Regions from separate parts of the Salinivibrio sp. YCSC6 genome, predicted to be linked through region 2. Evidence: predicted binding sites of a transcription regulator. Region 2 holds the regulator's gene; each other region holds the start of a gene.
The links. The regulator PurR, encoded in region 2, represses purine synthesis genes. The targets are predictions, from matches to a motif close to TNANGNAAACGTTTNCNTNA.
Positions count from the first base shown of each region.

Region 1 (7,279 bases), 1.5 Mb from region 2:
CTGATCGCCCACCATCACTGACGTGTTTAATTGGCGTTTACCAAAGCGCACATCCACGGCACCACTGGCCCCCAAGACATTCGATACCTCTTGTTCAATATCCAAGAGCACCGCAGAGCCTTCATTAATTTGTGGGGTAACTTTTAGTTTGATACCCACATCTTTACGCTCGACGGTTTGGAACGGGTTATCGTTATTCGAACCGGTCCGTGAACCGGTAATCACAGGGACTTCCTCACCGACAATAAACGACGCTTCTTGATTATCCAGCACCATCAAGTTGGGTGACGAAAGGATATTGGATTCGTTATTCGAGGCCACCGCAGTCACCAACGCGGTCCAATCTCCCATAATGACCCCGGCGGCAATACCATTTAATCCACCTAACACTTCATTGAGCGCGGAGTAATCACCTGACTCTTTGATTTCAACAGTTTTTTCTTCACCGTCAATGATCCGCGTTTCGGTACGTGTCCTGTCTTTGGTCGCTTCTAATCCACCGAGATAACTCGATACACCAACTCCTGTATTGGTGAACTGAATGCCACCATTTTCAAGCGAGCCCCACTGGATGCCTAAATTGGCGCCATCAGACTCTGACATCTCTACGATTAGTGCTTCAATCAGTACTTGCGCACGACGAATATCCAGCTGAGAGATCACACTTTCCAAGGTTTTGAGGATATCGGGCGGCGCAGTGATCACCAACGAGTTGGTGCCTTGGTGCGAAGAAATTTGTACCGCTTGCTTTTGGGCACCCGGTTTACTCTTCTCTTCTTTTTCTTTCAGTAAGTTATCTGACACACCTTGAAGAACATCTACCACATCTTCCGCTTTGGCATAGCGCAGGTAAATGACTCGGCTGTTACCTGTGGTCGCCATTTCCTGATCAAGCTGTCTGATCAGCTTTTTCACTCGTTCGCGTACTTTAGGTTCACCTGAGATCAAAACGGCGTTTAAGCGCTCATCAGCGACAAAGCGTGGTTTAAGGAGATCGGGGGCATTATTGGCGTTGTCTCGCTCGTTTAGCGCTTCAACAATCCGTACCATTTCTGCGGCAGAGGCGTGATCTAAACGCACCACTTCCACCTCTTTATCGCCGGCTTGGTCCACTCGACGGATAATGTCAGTCAAGCGATTTACGACCGCTGCACGCCCAGTAATCATGATCACATTAGCCGGATCGTAGTGGACTACGTTACCCGCTCCCGCATTGTTAATCAGCTGGCGCAACAAAGGGGATAGCTCACGTACCGACACATTTTTTACCGCGACTACGCGAGTGACAACTTCATCCCCCACCACACTATCGTCTTCACCGACCACTGGTACCGGTGAGGTTTTGGCATCTTTGTCGCGGACCACTTTAACAACACCATTTTCCATCTCGACCACGGCAAAGCCATACACTTCGAGTACGTTTAAGAAAAACTGATAGTACTGTTCATCGGTCAGGGTATCGTAACTACGAACATTGATGGTGCCACGAACCGAGGGATCAACAATGATGGTTTTTTCGAGATTACGGCCAACGATCTCAATAAATTCCTGAATATCTGTGCCCTTAAAAGAGGCACTAAACTCAGCGGCGCCGGCTGGGATACCAGAAAAGAGAAGGCTCGCGGCCATCAGATAGGGGATCAGTCGTTGTTTTCCCTTCACGTCACACTCCTACGGCCGCTGACGGCGAATGCTGTGGATTAAAGTTGAATCGAGATGTCATGTTGTTGTCCTTGTCGCTCGATAACCAAGTCAAGCGATCCCTGTTGTTGAATGCGTCCTAGAATATCAGGCAGTGCTGCAGACTGACTTAACGTCAGACCATTGATAGCGACAGCAATATCCCCTGCCTGTAAGCCGGATTGCTCAAAAAAGATTGGATTGCGTCCCGGAGTGAGGCGAAAGCCCTTTATTTGATCGCCTTCGCGCACTTGTGACAGCTGCACAAAGTCAAATAAGCGTTGCGGGTTCTGACTAAGCTGCTGCGCTAAGTCGGCAGGCCAGTCAGGGCTGGTCTGCCGCTTGGTCGCCATCGACTTTGGGGGCGTCGACGCATCAGTAGGGGAGGAAAAAACGGTCTGCGGTGTACTATCTGCATCGACCCCTGGCATAAGGAGCGCTTCGCGTCTTGACCCTTGGCGTAATATCACCCGATCGGATAAGACTTGATCGACACTGACTTGGGTCCCTTTCACCTGCTCACCCACACCGTAAGTCACTTGACGGCCGCCGTTCGCGATCACGGCCAATGCACGCTTAGGATCGTTACTGGCCACCACGCCAACCAAAGTTAGGCGTAGCCGGGTTTCGGGGACATTGGTCACCGCATGTTGCGTGGGTTGGGCGGCCGCTTGGTAACGCCCAAACAATTGGGCATTAACGATAGGTGCCAACGAAAAAGGGTCCGTCGCAGTGCGAGAGGACGACGCCGACTGGCTTGCTACGGACAATACAGGTGCGGGTGCAGGCGCATAAAACGCCCACACCATTCGCCCAGCCAACCATGCCAGAACGAGGAACAGTAAAATGTTTAGCCACGTCGCAAGTCGTGCCACCTGCTGCGGTGACACAGTGAACGTGCCATGCTGGCGTCCTGCCTTACGCATCATCCCTTCCAAACCAAATTGAGTCACCGAGTGTCCATTGATGGCTTTTTTTACCATCAAGTTCCATCATTAGATTACGAAAAGCTGGGCATACTAGCAAAAACACGATGTGATATTGAGATAATTTTCATTTTTGTCGTAATCCCACATCCTAACCAAGCCAGCACATTTAGGTCGGATTATACCTCGACGCTGTGATACTGCTCTAAAGGAATTTTTGTGCTAATGTCGCCCATCCGGATTGCGCAGGAGTTGAGTCATGAAAACACACGCATCGGCGCCCTTGACGGCAGTCAGGCTAGACAAGTGGCTATGGGCCGCTCGGTTCTACAAAACACGGTCAATCGCACGTAACATGATTGACGGCGGCAAGGTGCATTATAATGGCCAGCGCGCCAAACCTAGCAAAATGGTTGAAGTAGGTGCTGAGATCCGACTTCGGCAAGGACACGAAGAAAAAACCATTACTGTATTAGAATTATCAGAGCAGCGTCAGGGTGCGCCGATTGCGCAGACGCTGTATCAAGAAACCCAAGACAGTATCAAACAGCGTGAGCACAACACGGAAATGCGTCGCTTACACGCACACAATCCGCGCCCAGAAAGCCGGCCGGATAAGAAACAACGCCGAGATATTCGTAAGTTTAAACAAGGCATAGAGTAAGGCCGATCCCACTAACCAGGCCCTAAGCCGGAGAGAGATTGCATGTCAAACGATCAACTACACCGTTACCTATTTAAAGATGTGTCTGTGCGTGGTGAGCTGGTCAAGCTCGATGAAACCTATCAACGCATCTTGGAAAACCAAGACTACCCTGCGCCCGTCCAAGCGCTACTGGGGGAGATGCTTGTCGCCACCAGCTTGCTCACTGCCACCTTAAAATTTGAAGGCTCGATTACCGTGCAACTACAAGGTGACGGTCCGGTATCACTGGCGGTGATCAATGGTGACCACCAGCAGCAACTGCGCGGTACCGCACGCCTGAAAGGCGACATCAAAGCCGATGCAACCCTACCTGAAATGCTCGGTAAGGGGCAGCTCATTATCACTATCGAACCGGTCGACGGCGAACGCTATCAAGGCATTGTGGGCTTAGACTCGGATCATCTGCAAGGCTGCCTTGAAGACTACTTTGCACGTTCAGAGCAACTGGAAACGCGACTTTGGTTGCGCACCGGTGAGTTTGATGGCAAACGTCACGCGGCCGGAATGATGCTGCAAGTGCTACCGGATGGCAAAGGGGACGATAACGACTTTGACCATTTGGCGAAGCTGACTGAAACCGTTAAAAATGATGAATTATTTGGCCTTGATGCAAAAGACGTCCTTTATCGTCTATATCACCAAGAAAGCGTCACCGTTTTCGATCCTCAGTCAGTATGCTTCAAATGCAGCTGTTCACGCGAGCGCAGCGCACAAGCGATAGCCGCGATTGAACGCAGCGAAGTCGATAAAATGATTGCAGAAATGGGCACAATTCGTTTGCACTGTGATTATTGCGGCAGTGATTATGCGTTTGACAGCGTCGATGTCGCAGCCATCTTTGAGCAGAACGCCGATTCATCGTCACAAATGCAGTGAAAAACGTGCTACATATTTAGTTGCATAAAACAAAGAAACCCAACTTAGTTCAAAAGCCAGCATCAAGCTGGCTTTTTTCTTGGTCTCCTCGGACACATCTCACATTTTTTTGCGCATTAATTTTGTACAAACAATAAGAGCTCTGTGGGTAGCGCAAACGTTTAACTAAGCGTTACCATAGAGGGAGTCACGTCACCTGGTGGTCAGTACCCTACAATCAAAATAGCCCTAGTGTGCGTGCGGTAATTTTTTGCAGTAACTCCCTGAATGGCACTATTCAGGTTGCTAGCATAAAGACAGTTAACAACATCTTACCCCAAGGAGCACCTATGACTGTCCTGAACGTCGAATCCGAAGTCGCCGGCATCGATCTTTCCCGTCATGGTCTGGAAAATGTCAAAGAAGTCATTCGCAATCCCTCTTATGAACAGCTGTTCGAGGAAGAAACCAAACCTGGGCTGGAAGGCTACGAAAAAGGCGTGGTGACTGAGCTCGGCGCTGTGGCGGTGGATACCGGTATTTTTACTGGCCGTTCACCAAAAGATAAATACATTGTGCGTGATGACACCACCCGCGATACCGTGTGGTGGTCCGATCAAGGGAAAAACGATAACAAGCCGATTGATCACGCCGTTTGGAAAGATTTAAAAGCTTTAGTCACCCAGCAACTCTCTGGCAAACGTCTGTTTGTGATTGATGGCTACTGCGGTGCCAACCCTAACACGCGTTTACGGATCCGTGTGATCACCGAAGTGGCGTGGCAAGCGCACTTTGTGAAAAACATGTTTATCCGTCCTACCGATGAAGAGCTAAAAGACTTTGAACCCGACTTTGTGGTCATGAACGGTGCTAAATGCGTCAACAATAAATGGCGCGAGCATGGTTTGAACTCGGAAAACTTCACGGTCTTCAACCTCACCGAGCGCATGCAGCTTATCGGCGGGACATGGTACGGCGGCGAGATGAAAAAAGGCATGTTCGCCATGATGAATTATTTCTTGCCCTTGCAAGACATCGCGTCCATGCACTGCTCGGCAAATATGGGCAAAGACGGCGACGTCGCGATTTTCTTCGGCCTATCTGGCACGGGTAAAACAACCCTCTCCACCGATCCGAAGCGTCAGCTGATTGGCGACGACGAACACGGCTGGGACGATCATGGTGTGTTTAACTTTGAAGGCGGCTGCTATGCAAAAACCATTAAGCTGTCCAAAGAAGCAGAGCCCGATATTTACAATGCCATTCGCCGCGATGCGCTGCTTGAAAACGTCACCGTACGTGGCGATGGCCGTATCGACTTTGACGACAACTCCAAAACCGAAAACACCCGAGTGTCTTACCCGATTTATCACATCGATAATATCGTTAAGCCAGTGTCGAAAGGCGGACATGCCAACAAGGTGATCTTCCTCTCCGCGGATGCGTTTGGCGTGCTACCGCCGGTGTCTAAACTGACGCCTGAGCAGACCAAGTATCACTTCCTGTCAGGCTTTACCGCCAAGCTGGCCGGCACTGAGCGTGGTATTACAGAGCCAACCCCTACCTTCTCAGCTGCTTTCGGGGCCGCATTCTTGACCTTGCACCCAACCAAGTATGCAGAAGTGTTGGTCAAACGTATGGAAGCGGCAGGTGCAGAAGCCTACCTAGTGAATACTGGTTGGAACGGCTCAGGCAAGCGTATTTCGATTAAAGATACCCGCGCCATTATTGACGCTATCTTAGATGGTTCGATTGAGAAAGCAGAAACGAAGACGATTCCTATCTTCAATCTCACCGTGCCCGTCTCACTCGACGAGGTCAACGATGGCATCCTTGACCCGCGTGACACCTATGTCGATCCACTCCAGTGGGAAAGCAAAGCGAAGGACCTTGCCCAACGCTTTATCGATAATTTCGACAAGTACACCGACACCCCAGAAGGGGCTGCTCTGGTTTCAGCCGGGCCTCAGCTCGACTAAATCATCCCACTTACGCCCCATAGCGATATGGGGCGTACTTTTTGCCTAGCAGTTGAATTTAGGCCACTTTTGCGCCAGTCTTAATCCATTCATCGTCACCGTTTCTCGCTCCGATAGGATTTGCCCATGCGCATCCTGGCCAAACTGATTGCCAGCTTGATCATCCTGATTGTCACCGCGCTCTTCGTGGTTGTGGTGCTTTTGCATACCCGTTACAGCACACCTGTCTTTAATACCGTCTCCCAGACCCTGTTACCCGGTAAACTCACCGTGGCACAAGTGGGGTATCACTGGCGCTCACCGCTGCAACTGACATTGATTCAGCCGGATTATCAAGCCTCCCAAACCGATTGGCATGCGGACAAACTACAACTTTATATAGACCCCGCGACCTTTCCACACATTGCTTGGCTACGCATTGATGGTATGGATATTGACCTTGATGCGCTGGACGCCAACCCATTGCAGGAATTACCTCAAGGGCTGACCATTGGTCGAGTGCTACTAAGTGATGTCACCCTACACACGCCGCACTGGCAAGCCACCAGTGTACGTGCACAACTCGATAATTGGCAAAAAGGCTCCCAAGCCTATGGCACAGTGAAAGGACGAGCACAATGGGAAATAGGCTCGCTTAACGGACAAGGTATCGCCTTAACCCAATTACTACTGGATGCGAAACCGAGTGACCAAGGGTGGGAAATTCTGGGCGCCTCGATGCAGTGGCAACGCGCTGCAATCAGTGCGCAAGGTCATTGGCAACCCGGCACTCTCGCGCTCGAGCAACTCACTATCAGCGATGCGGTGATTGATAGCGAGCAAACCCGCCAGATCCTCGCGCAAGCGCTCGCGGCTTGGCCTCACGATACCGTGTTAACCGTCGCCCGCGCCGACGTAAGACAACTCAGCGCAGAAACGCATCTCCTGTCGGTGAACCAATTAACCTTCTCGGCGCAAGATCTTCGTTTCGCCCCCAACGCGCCTTGGTGGTATCAACCGGCGATGCGATTGTCATTCAACGCCGATTATCTGCGCTGGCAAGGCCAAACTTGGGAACAGCCGCTGGGCGATATCGAGTGGCGAGATAACGCAGTGATCGTCAATCAGCTCACCAGCCAATTGCAGGAGGGCTT
Region 1 is NZ_CP039516.1:94,425-101,703, reverse strand. It holds gene gspD (type II secretion system secretin GspD) at 1-1,629, opposite strand, end outside; gene gspC (type II secretion system protein GspC) at 1,701-2,663, opposite strand; gene hslR (ribosome-associated heat shock protein Hsp15) at 2,866-3,270, shown strand; gene hslO (Hsp33 family molecular chaperone HslO) at 3,313-4,188, shown strand; gene pckA (phosphoenolpyruvate carboxykinase (ATP)) at 4,518-6,146, shown strand; gene E8E00_RS00415 (AsmA family protein) at 6,273-7,279, shown strand, end outside.
Region 1: the regulator PurR is predicted to act here: its motif matches at 4,338-4,357, upstream of pckA (phosphoenolpyruvate carboxykinase (ATP)).

Region 2 (7,279 bases):
TGTAATCATTCAATGCCACTTGTTGTGCTTTGGCGTTTTCAAGCGTGAGCCACTGGCTGAGATCTAAACTGAACCAAAGTGTTACAAGCGCCACCACCACTAAACCAAGCAATATCTTTTTTACTGGCATACTGTGTCTCGTCCGATAGTAAATGGGTCCCAGTTATTACTTTAGGTACTGTAGCTGAATTAACTGGCTGATTTGTCGGTTACATTGAGGAACTGTGTCCTTAATCGTACCTTTAACCAGACCCGACCGATCGCAAGAAACTTTCGTATTTTGTCAGAAATCAGTTTGAATGATGGATTATTGAGCGTTTAGCTCGTTCAGAAAAAGCGACACCGCCTTAAAGGCGGTGTTGGACGCGAACATTGCTCACAAAAAAGGTAGAGAGGTATGGGGGGTGTGAGGAATTAATTTTCTAAATGTTGTAATAATTCTTGGCGACGTTGGGGTGGAACCACAGACCAATGCTTGCCAGTAATTGCACCTTCTAGTGACCACAGTAATTCCAAGCTTAGCTCTTTTTCATGCGCAGAAAGGAGCGCTTTATAGGCATTGACGGCACCTTGTTGCTGTAAGCTTTCAGGCGTCTCAATACCTGCTTTTTTCAGCATGCGCTCGGTCGCGAGCCGTAAATTAGGTAAGTCTTTTAGACGAGACGGTGTGGCTTGTTTTTTCAAATCACGATCACGGGTCGCGACATCCAGCGCCTCTTTAGCTTCTGTGAGCAGCTTATCTTGGTCATCCCACCAGTATTCAGGGATCGCAAAATATTTCGTCACGACAGGAAAGCCGCGCTTTTTATACACGTAGGGTGCCAAGCCTTGTTTTTTTAATAGTGCTTCGTTTTCTTTTCCAGCACGTAAATGGAGAGTGTTGTTAACGACAAGCGCGAACATGGTGTCTTCACAAAAGATACCAAATCCACCGAACATTGAACGGGACTTTATGCTGCCAAATTTGGCAAATAACTTCATTGCGTTCTTTAAAGCTGGTTTATCCATTTGATTAAAATCTCGATGAATTACTAATGCCTAAAAAAGACGTCATAATGTAACAAGGCAAGATCGCAGAATTGTCAACGAGCCATCAAATTTGTCAGCTTTGATATGTTGGCAACCCCGCTACCGTTGATATTTTGACATCATGTCAAATTACCGTTAGGCCGGAGGCTTTGCGTCCCATGCTTTCGCCATGGTTTGCCTTGTTCAAACGCTATTAAGCATATAATAATTAGACACCGATGTCGTCCTCTCCCATCACACAAAATGTGATCTTGGTTCAGGGTGGGTGTAATTGATGAACTAGAGTAAAAGCACTACCGGAAGAGTCGTCGCGTAAAAAAGCACCGCCAAGACATTGACGGTGCTCTTCATAAAAGTTTCATTAAAACATTAAGATAGTGTTTTAACTGACTGTCGACTCACTAGTGCAGGTTGCATTTCGAACACTTGCTGCTGAGTCTCGTTGTTGGCAATTCGCGCGAGCAAGAGTTTGACCGCCGTTTTGCCTAGACGGCGTTTGGGCTGGTGAATCGTTGTCAATGGTGGCGAGAAATACTCGGTGAGGTCAATATTATCGTAACCAATCACCGATATATCTTCTGGCACTTTCAAGCCGTACTCGTTAAACGTACTAATCGCCGCTAATGCCATAATGTCATTAAAACAAAAGACAGCGGTCGGGCGGTCTGACATTGTCGCTAATTGCTTCGCGGCAATTTGTGCTTGATCGGCTTCGAAATCCGCCTCAATCAGCCAGTTTTCATTCACTGTAATGTTGGCTTCTTTTAACGCACGGAAATAACCGTTTAAGCGATGCTTACAGGTATTTTTATCCATTTGGCCCGAAATACAGCCAATTTTAGTATGCCCATTATCAATAAAGTGTTTGGTGGCAAGGTAACCGCCTAATTCAGCGTTATCTTCTATGCGGTCTGTATCGATATGGTGACTGCCCCAATCCATCACGACCATAGGCAGATCGCGTTTTTTTTCTAATAACAGCATCAAATCTTCGTTGAGATCAGAGCACACCACAATGAGTCCATCGACGCGCTTTTCTGACAACATACGCAGGTAGTCGCGTTGCTTTTCAAGGTTTCCCTCGGTATTGCAGAGAATCAGTGTGTAGCCTTGCTTGTAGCAATAGTCTTCCACACCGTGAACAAGCTCGGCGAAAAAGGGGTTGGTGGATTTAGTCACCAGCATACCCAGTGTACGTGTTGTGTTGCATTTCAAGCTTCGCGCCACAGCACTTGGGGCGTAGTTTAACTCTTCAACCGCTTGCCATACTTTCTCAGTCGTCTTCTCTGCGACAAAGCGGGTTTTGTTTATCACGTGTGACACCGTCGTGGTCGATACACCGGCGAGACGCGCGACATCTTTAATCGTTGCCATCTTGATTCTTCTTTGTAGTAATGCGTAGGGATCGTTACTCGCGACCTTACAGAAAAACGCCGCTGTTCGTCAGCGGCGATGTCTTTCACAATCCCGGCACATCAGACGGTTGCGAAGGTAACGAATCCGATTTCATCCATTCTCATAGCTAATCGGTTGCGCTCTCAGTTTACTTAGGTTGGCGCACACTCGCAATTGGTCTGATCAGCGAAAATGGACCAACAGACGGTTTTGTGAGCCAGCTATGATGTATTTATCAATTAAGACACGATCAGTGGGCAGTCATGCTCCGGATGAGTCAGAACGGTCAGCGGGTATTGGTAGATGTCTGCCACTCTATCACTACTAAAACACTGCCACGGGTTGCCGGATAGGACGATTCGACCCGCTTTTAAAAAATGCAGTTGGTCGGCGTATTGCGCCGCCAAATTCAGGTCGTGCAACACCAATAGCACTGTCATTCCTTGGTCTGCGAGTGCTCGACAGCGCTTGAGGGTGTAATGCTGATGGGTAATATCTAAGGCCGAAGTGGGTTCATCCAGCATCAGTATCGCTTGGTCCGGTGCGGTTTGTGCTAGCTGTAATGACACGCGTGCCATGTGTACGCGTTGTTTTTCACCGCCAGATAAAATCGGATACGGTCGATGAGCAAGATGGCTAATATCCCATGCCGTTAGCTGCTCGTTAGCAAGGGCCGCGATCTGTTCTCGGTTTGCCTGTAGTGGTGTTGCTCCCATCTCGACCACTTCTTGCGCGGAGAATGCAAACGTGAGCCCGCTATGTTGGGGAAGGAAGGCCACTCGTCGGGCAAATTCTTCGCCTTGCCACTGGCTTTTTGGCTGTTGCCAAAACTGCACACTGCCATGCTGATGTTTGTCGCTAATCAATTGCTTTAACAGTGTACTTTTCCCCGCACCATTGGGCCCGAGTAAAACGTGTAACTGGCCAGCAGTAAAGGCGAGATCAATCTCGCTTAGCAGTTGACGGCCGTTAAGCGCATAGCTGAGCTTGGAGATTTGAAGGGCAGAATCTGTCATTCGTGAACCACTGCTTTTCGTTGTTGAATAAGAAGCCATAGAAAGAAAGGAGCCCCCATTAGGGCGGTAATAATGCCAACAGGCAATTCGGCGGGGGCGACAATGACACGGGCAACAATATCGGCCAAGGTCAGTAACAGGGCACCAAGAATGGCTGATAAGGGCACCAGTGTGCGATGATCCGGGCCGGCAATTAAACGTCCAATGTGTGGGATCACTAGACCCACAAAGCCGATAAGACCGGCAGCACTTACCGCAATGCCCATTCCCGCCGCGGTCACAACAATGAGTAGGCGTTTTAAATGGTGTACATCAATGCCCAAATACGCCGCTTCGTTTTCACCAAGCAAAAGGGCATTTAAGTGGCGTGCGCGCTGGTAGGCAAATACCGTGAGTAAGCATGCAGCGATGCCAGTGAGAACAATTTGTCCCCAAGTCGCACCGGTCAGTGACCCCATCGACCAAAGGGCGATGTCTCGTAACGTTTGATTATCCGCCACATAGTTAATTAAGCCTAATGCAGCGCCGGACAAAGCACTGATCGCAATGCCCGCTAGCAACATGATGGTCACCGAACTGCCCATGGACGTTGTGCCAATTCTGTATACAAATAGGGTTGCCAGTAGTGCACCGATAAACGCAAAGGCAGGCACCGAAAACACAAAGCTGGCCTCGATACTGCCCCAAGAGAGCAATAGCAAGCCCAGTGCGCCTCCTAATGATGCGCCGCCGGAGACACCGATAATACCCGGGTCAGCGAGAGGGTTGCGGAAAAGCCCCTGCATCAACGTGCCGCAAACGGCGAGCAATGCACCGATAAAAATACACAGCAAGGTTCGAGGTAATCGAACTTGTTGAACGATGGCGAGTACATGCGGCTCAACATTGTCATGCCAAGGGGTTAAGCTCTGTAAACTGGTCAGCCAGCCAAGTTGCCATTGTCCCACCGCGATAGACGTTATCCCTACGACGACAAGTGCGATGATGAGCGCTGGAAAAACATGCGACTGTGAGGATCGAAAAGACGCTTGCATTAGTCGTTCTCTCCAACGACGGTGCGCTGAATACGAATGGCTTCATCCAGTGATTTCAGGCTAAGCCCTCCCACTAACACACTGCCGTCAATTGGAATAATACGCTGCTGTTGGAATGCGCGCGTGGCATTGAGTAAAGGCACGGCATCAGCGAGTCCTTCAACACCGCCTAGCTGATCGAGAGAACGTTGCATGACCAAGATAAAGTCCGGATCAAAGCCCAGTAACGCTTCTGACGACAGTGGTTTATAGCTACTGAGCGCCGTGGCGGCAGGGTTAGTCGCACCCATCAGCGACAACAAGGTATCCGGTGAGGTATTGGCCCCCGCGACACTGGCAGGACGTCCTTGGTGAACCAGAAGAAACACGCCTTTGAGCGTGGTTTTGGGGGCATGCGCTTTTAATGTCGCAATCTTGGTGTCTATGTCGGTCAGTAACTCTGCGGCTTTGGACTCTGTGTGGGTGAGACTCGCGACTTTTTTAATCCGTGTTTTGAGTGTCTCGACGCTGGGTTCACTAGACAGTCGAGCCACGGTTACCCCTGACGCTTCGATTTTCTCCAAAACCGGGGTAGGGCCCATTTCATCTGAGCCTACGACTAGAGTCGGTGATAAAGACAGCACACCTTCGACGGCGAGCTGGCGATGATAGCCGACATTCGGCACTTCTTTATTCGGTAGATGGCTGGTGACATCAATGCCAACTATCTGTTCTGTTGCACCTAATTCAACCAGTAAGTCTGTTACACCGGCCCCCGCGCTGACAATGCGTGGTGATGCTGTGACAGAGAGTGAGAGTAGTGCTGAGGCGAGGGCAAGCAGTCTAACCGCGGCAGTTGCCATGATGAATTCCTTTATTTATTAAACCAGTCAATGTGAGTGCAATGCTCGACGTCAGTCCATTACACACTGTTAGCGAACGGAAATGTAATTATGAGTTACAAACCTAATTACGAGCAATTATCGTTTACATTGCCGTTAATGATCAATACAATCCTGCCAAATTGTTCATGATTCTCATTTTTGATTGGCTCAATAGGAAGACCCATGCTGTTAAAAACGGACGTCTCGGAAGTATTGACTCCTTCTACGATCAAGCTTGCTATCGGTGCTGCCCTTGGCACATTGGCATTTATTCCTTCAGCGTTGGCGGAGACGCAAAACACGGCGGATTCGTCATCAGACGTTATCGCGGTGTATGCAAGCCGCATTGACGCACAAAAAGCGAACGGTGCCGCTGCGGTCAGCACGGTATCACTCGAAGAAATTGAAAAACGGCAGGGGACCAGCGTAGCGGATCTAATTAGCCATTTACCCAATGTGTCTATTGCCGGTGGTGGGCGTGATGAATCACAAGCGATTGTGATTCGTGGGCTCAGTAGTGATAACGGGCGCGTGATTCAACTGATCGATGGTGTACGCCAGAATTTCTCTCTGGGACATCGCTCAAGCCTGTTTATCGATCCAGAGTTACTCAAGACTGTTGATGTTGTTCGTGGCCCTGCGAGTACCGTGTGGGGATCGGGGGCGATTGGTGGCGTGGTGGCGCAAAGCACCAAGTCTGCCTATGACTTTTTAGATGCTGACCAAGACATTGGTGGCTACCTAAAGCAGGGTTTCCACAGTAACGACAATGCGTCGCGTACGAGTGGCGCTGTATTTGGGCGTACGGATACGATTGATTGGCTAGTGCAGAGCTATTATCACGACGCTGATGACAATCAACTGGGCAATGGAAAAGCTTTATCCTACTCCGCGAGTCGTGAGAAAGGAGGACTTGCTAAGGTCACCTATACCCCGTCTCTCGTGCACCAGTGGACTTTCTCGGCGCGCCAAGGCGACCGTGATGCCATGTCACCGTCGAATCCCTCGGTTCAAGACCCGTCAAGTAACTATCCATTGGTGTATCGCCAAACTCAAGACCAAAGCCTTGCTGTAGCCTATCAATACACACCAATGAATGATTGGATTGACCTCTCATCTCGAGTGTATTGGAACGATACGCAAATGAAAGAATATCGTTTAGTAACCGATGAGCATGATGACAACCAAATGCAAACCTTAGGATTGTCACTCACCAATCGTGCTCATTTCAACGATATTGAATTTATCGCAGGATTTGATGGTTATCTCGATCACTACCAAACTCAGCGTGACGATAAAAGTGCGCCGGGAGAGCGTCCTGAGGGACAAGATGCGAAAGCGAGAAGCATTGGCGTGTTTGGCCAGCTAGAGATTCCGCTTGCAGAATCTTGGCAATGGACTGCCGGTCTGCGATTCGACGATTACAAAAATGAAGACACGCGAGCAACATCAACCATTGAGGATGCCAGTGACAGCCAATGGTCACCATCGACTGCACTGACGTGGAATGTGACCGAACGGTTGGCGTTGACAGCAAGCTATCAGGAAGCTTTTCGCGCGCCAAGTTTAGAGGAAATGTATGCCAGTGGAACCCATTTTGTGGTGCCGAGGGGACCTTCAAAACTGATTAACCGTTTTGTCCCTAATCCAAACCTTAAGCCTGAACAGAGTGCAAACAAAGAATTAGCGCTGACCTATCAGTTTGCTCCGATGGCTTATCTGGATAGTGGCTATATCGATGCGCGTGTTTTCCGCAATGATGTCGAAGATTTCATCGAAATGAACGTCGATTTTATGGGAGCGACAACCACCCGCCAGAATGTAAGCAATGCCAAATTGGAGGGGGTAGAGCTGAGCTTCCATCATGAATATGGACAGTTTAAAAACGATTTGAGCTATAGCCAAATGGAAGGCAAGGATAAAGCAGATGGTCGTTACTTAG
Region 2 is NZ_CP039516.1:1,593,220-1,600,498, reverse strand. It holds gene lpdA (dihydrolipoyl dehydrogenase) at 1-130, opposite strand, end outside; gene E8E00_RS07290 (TfoX/Sxy family DNA transformation protein) at 415-1,008, opposite strand; cyclic di-GMP riboswitch class I at 1,116-1,218, opposite strand; gene purR (HTH-type transcriptional repressor PurR) at 1,399-2,403, opposite strand; gene E8E00_RS07280 (heme ABC transporter ATP-binding protein) at 2,664-3,440, opposite strand; gene E8E00_RS07275 (iron ABC transporter permease) at 3,437-4,474, opposite strand; gene E8E00_RS07270 (hemin ABC transporter substrate-binding protein) at 4,474-5,316, opposite strand; gene E8E00_RS07265 (TonB-dependent hemoglobin/transferrin/lactoferrin family receptor) at 5,521-7,279, shown strand, end outside.

Region 3 (7,279 bases), 950 kb from region 2:
CTCGTTTGATGGCGTTTGCAACTCGCTCATTCAAAACCCTGTAACTTCACCCATTGAGATGGCGCCAAGTATACGACACAAATAAGCCGGCTCGAAGGCCGGCTTGTCTGTCGTCACGTCGGAACGCGTTATTGAACCAAGTATTGATAGCTTGCTTGAATGCCCAACGGCAACCCAACCGCCCAATAAGCCAGAAGGAAAAGCGTCCAGCCCACCAGCATGGTGATGGAATATGGGATCATTAACGACGCCACAGTGCCAATCCCGGTCGATTTCACATAGCGCTGGCAATACACCACCACTAGCGGGAAGAAAACCATCAATGGCGAAATAATGTTAGAGACAGAGTCACCCACACGATACGCCGCTTGTGATAGCTCAGGCGAAATGCCGACAACCATCAGCATTGGTACGAGAATCGGACCAATCAGTCCCCATTTTGCCGATGCCGACCCGATCAGTAAGTTGACCATGGCGGTGAGCAGGATCATACCCACAATCGTCATTTCACCCGGCAATTTCATCGATTGCAGCAACTCAGCGCCGTTGAGTGCTAACAAAGTACCAATGTTGGATTGGGTAAATGCAGCCAAAAATTGCGCACAGAAGAACGCCATCACCATGTACGCACCCATAGTCGCCATGGTATCCGACATGGATTTGATTACGTCTTGGCTGGTTTTAAAGGTACCTGCGGTTTTGCCGTAGACAATGCCCGGAATAATAAAGAGCACGAAAATCAGCGGTACGATTGATTGCATAATCGGCGCATCAAATGCGGTCAGTTCCCCTGACGGAGAGCGAAGTGGCGATGTTTCCGGCCAAGCAGCAGCAACAAGCGCAGCAATTCCCACCAACATGGCCAAGCCTGCGCGGTTAAACGCTTTACCTTCAATCGCCGTGAATGAACCAAGGTCAGGAGCGTCTTCAGCATCCTCATCAATCGGCGTGCGGCTAAGGCGCGGTTCAATGATTTTCTCAGTCACAAACCAGCCTAATGCCACAATCAAAATCGATGACAGGCCAGTAAAGTAGAGGTTTGCGAGTGGATTCACCTGATAGGTATCATCCAATACGTGAGCGGCTGATTCGGTAAATCCAGCGAGTAAAGGATCAATGCCAGACGGAATAAAGTTCGCTGAAAATCCCCCCGAGACACCGGCAAACGCGGCGGCAATCCCCGCCAATGGGTGGCGTCCCGCCGCATGGAAGATAATCCCGCCTAGTGGGATCACCAGCACATAGCCTGCATCTGCGGCAGTGTGGGATACAATCGCTACCAAAATCAGCATTGGTGTAAGCGCTTGCTTCGGCGTCACACTCAACATTTTCTTCAGACCGGTGGTGATAAAGCCTGACTGATCAGCCACTCCCACCCCTAGCATCGCAACCAAAACAATGCCCAGCGGCGCAAAACCAGTAAAAGTGCTAACCATGTTGGCTAGAAAGTGTGCGAGCGCATCGCCGGTGAGTAGGTTGTTCACTTGCACCGCATTCCCCGTCAGCGGGTGAACGGCATCGAACTCTACTTGCGATAAAATGGCCGACAATACCCAAACGATAATCAAGCCCCAGAAAAACAACAGTGCCGGATCAGGAATACGGTTTCCTGCCCGCTCAATCATATTTAAAAACCGGTCTAACCCTCGCGGGCCGTCAGCATCCGCTGACTGACTAAGTTGACTGCTCACAGCTCACTCCATATTGTTTCAATGTCGCCACAGCACATGCCCTGACGCTGCCTTTAATGACAAATTAATGAAATATCGGCCCCAGTAAAGCAAAAATCAGCATAGTTAGCTACACAACACCCTGTTAGCAAAATGTTAACCATCAGATATATTTGCTTTTCAGCACAAAAAACCGCAATGACGGGATAACCCTGAAACATTTAGAAACAAAAAAGCCCACGCTAGGCATGGGCTTTATGTCGTTAATCTGGCGTTTTACTTTCTCAAACGATCATTCCCACTCAATCGTCGCTGGCGGTTTGCCGGAGACGTCGTAAACCACGCGGGAGATGCCGTCGACTTCGTTGATAATGCGGTTCGACACTTTGCCAAGGAAATCGTATGGCAGGTGTGCCCAGTGCGCGGTCATAAAGTCGATGGTTTCGACAGCACGCAAGGCAATGATCCAATCGTATTTGCGGCCATCGCCCATCACGCCAACGGAACGTACCGGTAAGAAAACGGCAAAGGCTTGTGAGACTTTGTCGTACAGATCGGCGTTGCGCAGTTCTTCGATAAAGATTGCATCCGCGCGACGTAAAAGGTCACAGTATTCTTTTTGGATCTCGCCCAGCACACGCACACCAAGGCCAGGCCCTGGGAATGGGTGGCGGTAAAGCATGTTGTAAGGCAGGCCTAGCTCAAGGCCAATCTTACGGACTTCGTCTTTGAACAGCTCTTTGAGCGGTTCAACTAAGCCCATTTTCATTTCTTCCGGAAGACCGCCCACATTGTGGTGCGATTTAATCACGTGTGCTTTACCGGTTTTCGAGGCTGCTGATTCAATCACATCCGGATAGATGGTGCCTTGCGCCAACCATTTGGCGTTTTTCATTTTGGTGGCTTGCTCGTCGAATACTTCAACAAACACGCGGCCAATGATTTTACGCTTAGCTTCAGGGTCAGCTTCGCCTTTCAGCGCGTCAAGGAAGCGGTCTTCGGCGTTGACATGGACAATGTTGAGGCCGAAGTGGTCACCAAACATTTCCAGTACTTGCTCGCCTTCGTTAAGGCGTAGCAGGCCGTTATCCACAAATACGCACGTGAGCTTGTCGCCAATCGCGCGGTGAACCAGCATTGCCACTACTGAGGAATCAACGCCACCAGATAGGCCAAGGATCACTTCATCATCACCGACTTGCTCGCGAATACGCTCAACCGCATCTTCGATGATAGATGCAGGAGTCCATAGGCGCTCACAACCGCAGATGGTCATCACAAACTGCTCTAGCATGCGTTTGCCTTGGCGAGTATGCGTGACTTCCGGGTGGAACTGTACGCCGTAGAAACGCTTCTCTTCATTAGCCATCGCCGCAAACGGACAGGTGTCGGTTTCAGCGATTTTGACGAAATCTTCTGGGATAGCGACCACTTTATCACCGTGGCTCATCCACACATCCAATAGCGCGGTGCCATCTTCTGCGATCGCATCTTCAATACCATCAAACAAAGCACTGTTGGCAACACGCTTAACTTGGGCATAACCAAATTCGCGGTGCTCAGAGCCGGCCACTTTACCGCCCAGTTGCTCAGCCATGGTTTGCATGCCGTAGCATACGCCAAGCACCGGCACGCCAGCATTAAAGACATACTCAGGCGCACGCGGTGAGCCAGCTTCAGCGACACTTTCAGGGCCACCGGAAAGGATGATGCCATCAGGGGCAAAATCACGAATATCTTGCTCTTCTACATCCCAGCTCCACAACTCACAATACACTCCGATTTCACGGACACGACGTGCAATCAGTTGCGTGTACTGGGAGCCAAAGTCGAGGATCAAAATACGTTGAGCATGAATGTTTTTGGTCATTATCTGGCTTTCTCAATTAAGTGGAACAAAGGGGCGTTGTCAGCCCTCTTGGACGAATAGAAAGCGGTGTGACCCTTAAGCCACACCGCCATACATTATCCGAGGCGATAGTTAGGCGCTTCTTTGGTGATGGTCACATCGTGAGCGTGTGACTCTTTCATGCCCGCGCCAGTCACGCGAACAAATTGCGCTTTGGTGCGTAAATCGTTGATGGTGGCAGAGCCAGTCAGACCCATGCATGAACGCAAACCGCCCATTTGTTGGTGGATGATTTCTTTCATCATGCCTTTGTAGTCTACACGGCCTTCAATGCCTTCTGGGACCAATTTGTCGGCAGCATTGTCGCTTTGGAAGTAACGGTCAGATGAGCCTTTTGACATCGCGCCCACCGATCCCATACCACGGTACGATTTGTACGCGCGGCCTTGGTAAAGCTCAACTTCACCCGGTGATTCTTCCGTTCCTGCCAGCATGGAGCCAACCATCACACAGGATGCGCCAGCGGCAATCGCTTTACACATATCGCCCGAGAAGCGAATGCCACCGTCAGCAATGACCGGAATACCATATTCCTGCGCAACCGCTGCTGCATCACTGATAGCAGTAATTTGTGGTACGCCAACCCCGGTCACAATACGGGTGGTACAAATCGACCCTGGACCAATCCCTACTTTAACGGCATCAACACCAGCTTCAATCAGGGCACGAGCACCGTCTGCCGTGGCAACGTTACCCCCTACGATTTGCAGGTTTGGATACGCGGCGCGTGTATCACGAATGCGTTGTAACACGCCTTCAGAGTGGCCATGTGATGAGTCAATCAAAAGAACGTCAACACCGGCTTCCACCAAGGCGGCCACACGCTCTTCATTGCCCGCGCCAGCACCGACGGCGGCACCCACGCGCAGACGGCCTTGCTCGTCTTTACAGGCGTTTGGTTTGCTTTCTGCTTTCTGGAAGTCTTTTGCGGTGATCATGCCGCTTAGGTGGTGGTCTTGATTGACGACCAAGATTTTTTCCACGCGGTGTTGCTGCATCATTTGCTGAACTTGTTCTCGATCGGCACCTTCTTGCACCGTGGCTAAGCGCGACTTCGGCGTCATCACTTCATCAACACGCTTGCTCAAGTCAGACACAAAACGTACATCACGGCCGGTGATAATGCCGACAAGCTCTTTTTGTGCGTTAACCACTGGATAGCCGGCGAAACCGTTGCGTTCGGTGAGTGCTTTCACATCCGCAATGGTCATTTCTGGCGTCACTGTCACAGGGTTTGTGACCATGCCCGCTTCGTAAATTTTAACCAAGCGAACTTGCTCAGCTTGCTGTTCAATGGTCATGTTTTTGTGGATAAAACCAAGGCCACCTTCTTGCGCAAGTGCAATCGCCAGACGGGCTTCTGTCACCGTATCCATCGCTGCTGATAAAACAGGGATGTTCAGGCTAATAGAACGAGTCAGTTGGGTTCGCAGATCCGCAGTGTTCGGAAGAACAGTGGAATGGGCAGGGACGAGGAGTACATCGTCAAAGGTTAGCGCTTCTTTCGCGATTCTCAGCATTGCAATATCTCACACCAAAATTTGTGAAGGGGAACAAAATATTGCCGCAGCATTATACGTATAGCGCAAACGTTTGGCTACAGGTTTTTACTGAGAATTTTCATTTATTGGTGTCTTTGATTTTAGGCGCTTAATATTCAATCACTTCGGGTGAAAACGCCCACTCACGCACGGCATACGCTTAGCAATTGGCATCCTCAAACCAGACAGGTAGTATGCGTGCAGGTGAATGAAAAAGGTTGGCGACGTGAGCACAAACAATCGCAACATTTTGACGGTGTCTCGGCTGAATGCCGAAGTTCGGCTGTGTCTTGAGCGCGATATCGGCATTGTCTGGTTAAGCGGGGAGATTTCCAATTTTACCGCCGCAGTCTCGGGGCATTGGTATTTATCGCTAAAAGATAACCAAAGCCAAGTGAAATGTGCCATGTTCCGCGGTAACAACCGTCGTGTTACCTTCAAACCGAAAAATGGCGACCAGGTGTTAGTCCGCGCCCGAGTGTCCTTGTATGAGCCACGCGGTGACTATCAGTTGATCCTCGAAAGTATGCAACCTGAAGGGGATGGGCGGTTACAACAAGAGTTTGAGCAACGTAAGCAAGCGCTTGCGGCCGAAGGACTTTTTGCTCAAAGCGAGAAAAAGCCGTTACCCGCTCAACCACGCCGTATTGGCATTATTACCTCCAAAACCGGCGCTGCCTTGCATGATATTCTGCATGTGCTCAAACGGCGCGATCCTAGCCTACCCGTTGTTATTTATCCTACGCTGGTGCAAGGGCGCGATGCCGCGGTCAGCATCGCGCAAGCCATTGGTCGTGCCAATAGCCGTGCAGAGTGCGATGTTTTGATTGTGGGTCGTGGCGGGGGGTCGCTAGAAGATCTCTGGTGTTTTAATGAGGAAATCGTCGCTCGTACTATCGCGGCCAGCACAATTCCTATCGTCAGTGCGGTGGGCCACGAGGTGGATGTGACCATTGCTGATTTTGTCGCTGACATGCGCGCCCCAACCCCTTCAGCTGCTGCGGAGCTGGTTAGCCGCGATCTGAGTTATCGGCTTCAGCAATACCAGCAACGCGAGCAGGCACTCAGTCGCGCGATGGCCGATGTGCTTTATCGTCAACAACGCCATCTCACCCAATTGTCGCACCGTTTGTCCCACCAGCATCCGCGCACGCGCTTACAACAGCAAAGCCAGCGATTGGATGAGCTACAACGGCGCATGCAACAGGCGATGATGACCAAAATTCGTCGCGCTCAGGCGCAATGTAACCAGTTGGACGGCCGATTGCAGCGTGCAACGCCAATCCACACCATTCATCGCCAGCAAGGGCATGTGAGCCAGCTTGAGCAGCGTCTTAATCACGCCATGGACGCTCACTTGCAGCACGCACAACAGCGGTTGCATACCCTGATGGCAACCTTAGATGCCGTTAGCCCACTGGCCACCCTAACCCGAGGTTATTCCATCACGCGTACGGACGATGGCAAAGTGGTGACCCAGACCGATCAGCTTAGCGTGGGTCAAACACTACATACCCATCTGCGTGAGGGTGACATCACAAGTACGGTCACCGCGCTTGCACCCGCTTCTGTCTCCCCCACGCAGGATTAACCTCTGCGCAACCGACTTCTTTCTGATCTGATTGTGATCGCCTGATCGAGGGGTTAATGCCCCTTGATCAGCTTCCTACCCTAAAAAGAATATTTATCAATACACTTCCCGAAAGCATAAGTTACATGTTCTGCATTTGGATTTTAAGCGATATAAAAAACTATCTAGGCATCTATTTTGGACGTGATCCAGAATTAATGAAAAGAGAATAGCGTCAGGTGATGGTTGAATTCTCACCGCTCAAAAACCCGACTAGCGCGGTATGACAGCGGATCGTTTCACTGACTGTAACCTGCATTTTAATGTGATTTAGATCACTTTATTTCCGCAAAAGATCATGAAAAGGATCATAGAGCGACAAAGAAGATCAAAAAAGCCCAGCGCGATGGCTGGGCGAGTCATTATTTTTTGTTTCGGTTTTTCACCATATCCATCAAGCGCTTGCGCTGTCTGGACTGAGAAAGCGTCAGCTTCTCTTTCTTCCCTTCATACGGGTTTTCACTATTCTGGAACTGGATCTTAATCGGGGTGCCCATAATATCGAGCGTCCGGCGATAGTAGTTCATTA
Region 3 is NZ_CP039516.1:642,432-649,710, reverse strand. It holds gene tadA (tRNA adenosine(34) deaminase TadA) at 1-30, opposite strand, end outside; gene E8E00_RS02820 (AbgT family transporter) at 129-1,625, opposite strand; gene guaA (glutamine-hydrolyzing GMP synthase) at 1,963-3,540, opposite strand; gene guaB (IMP dehydrogenase) at 3,636-5,099, opposite strand; gene xseA (exodeoxyribonuclease VII large subunit) at 5,347-6,711, shown strand; gene der (ribosome biogenesis GTPase Der) at 7,113-7,279, opposite strand, start outside.
Region 3: the regulator PurR is predicted to act here: its motif matches at 5,161-5,180, upstream of guaB (IMP dehydrogenase).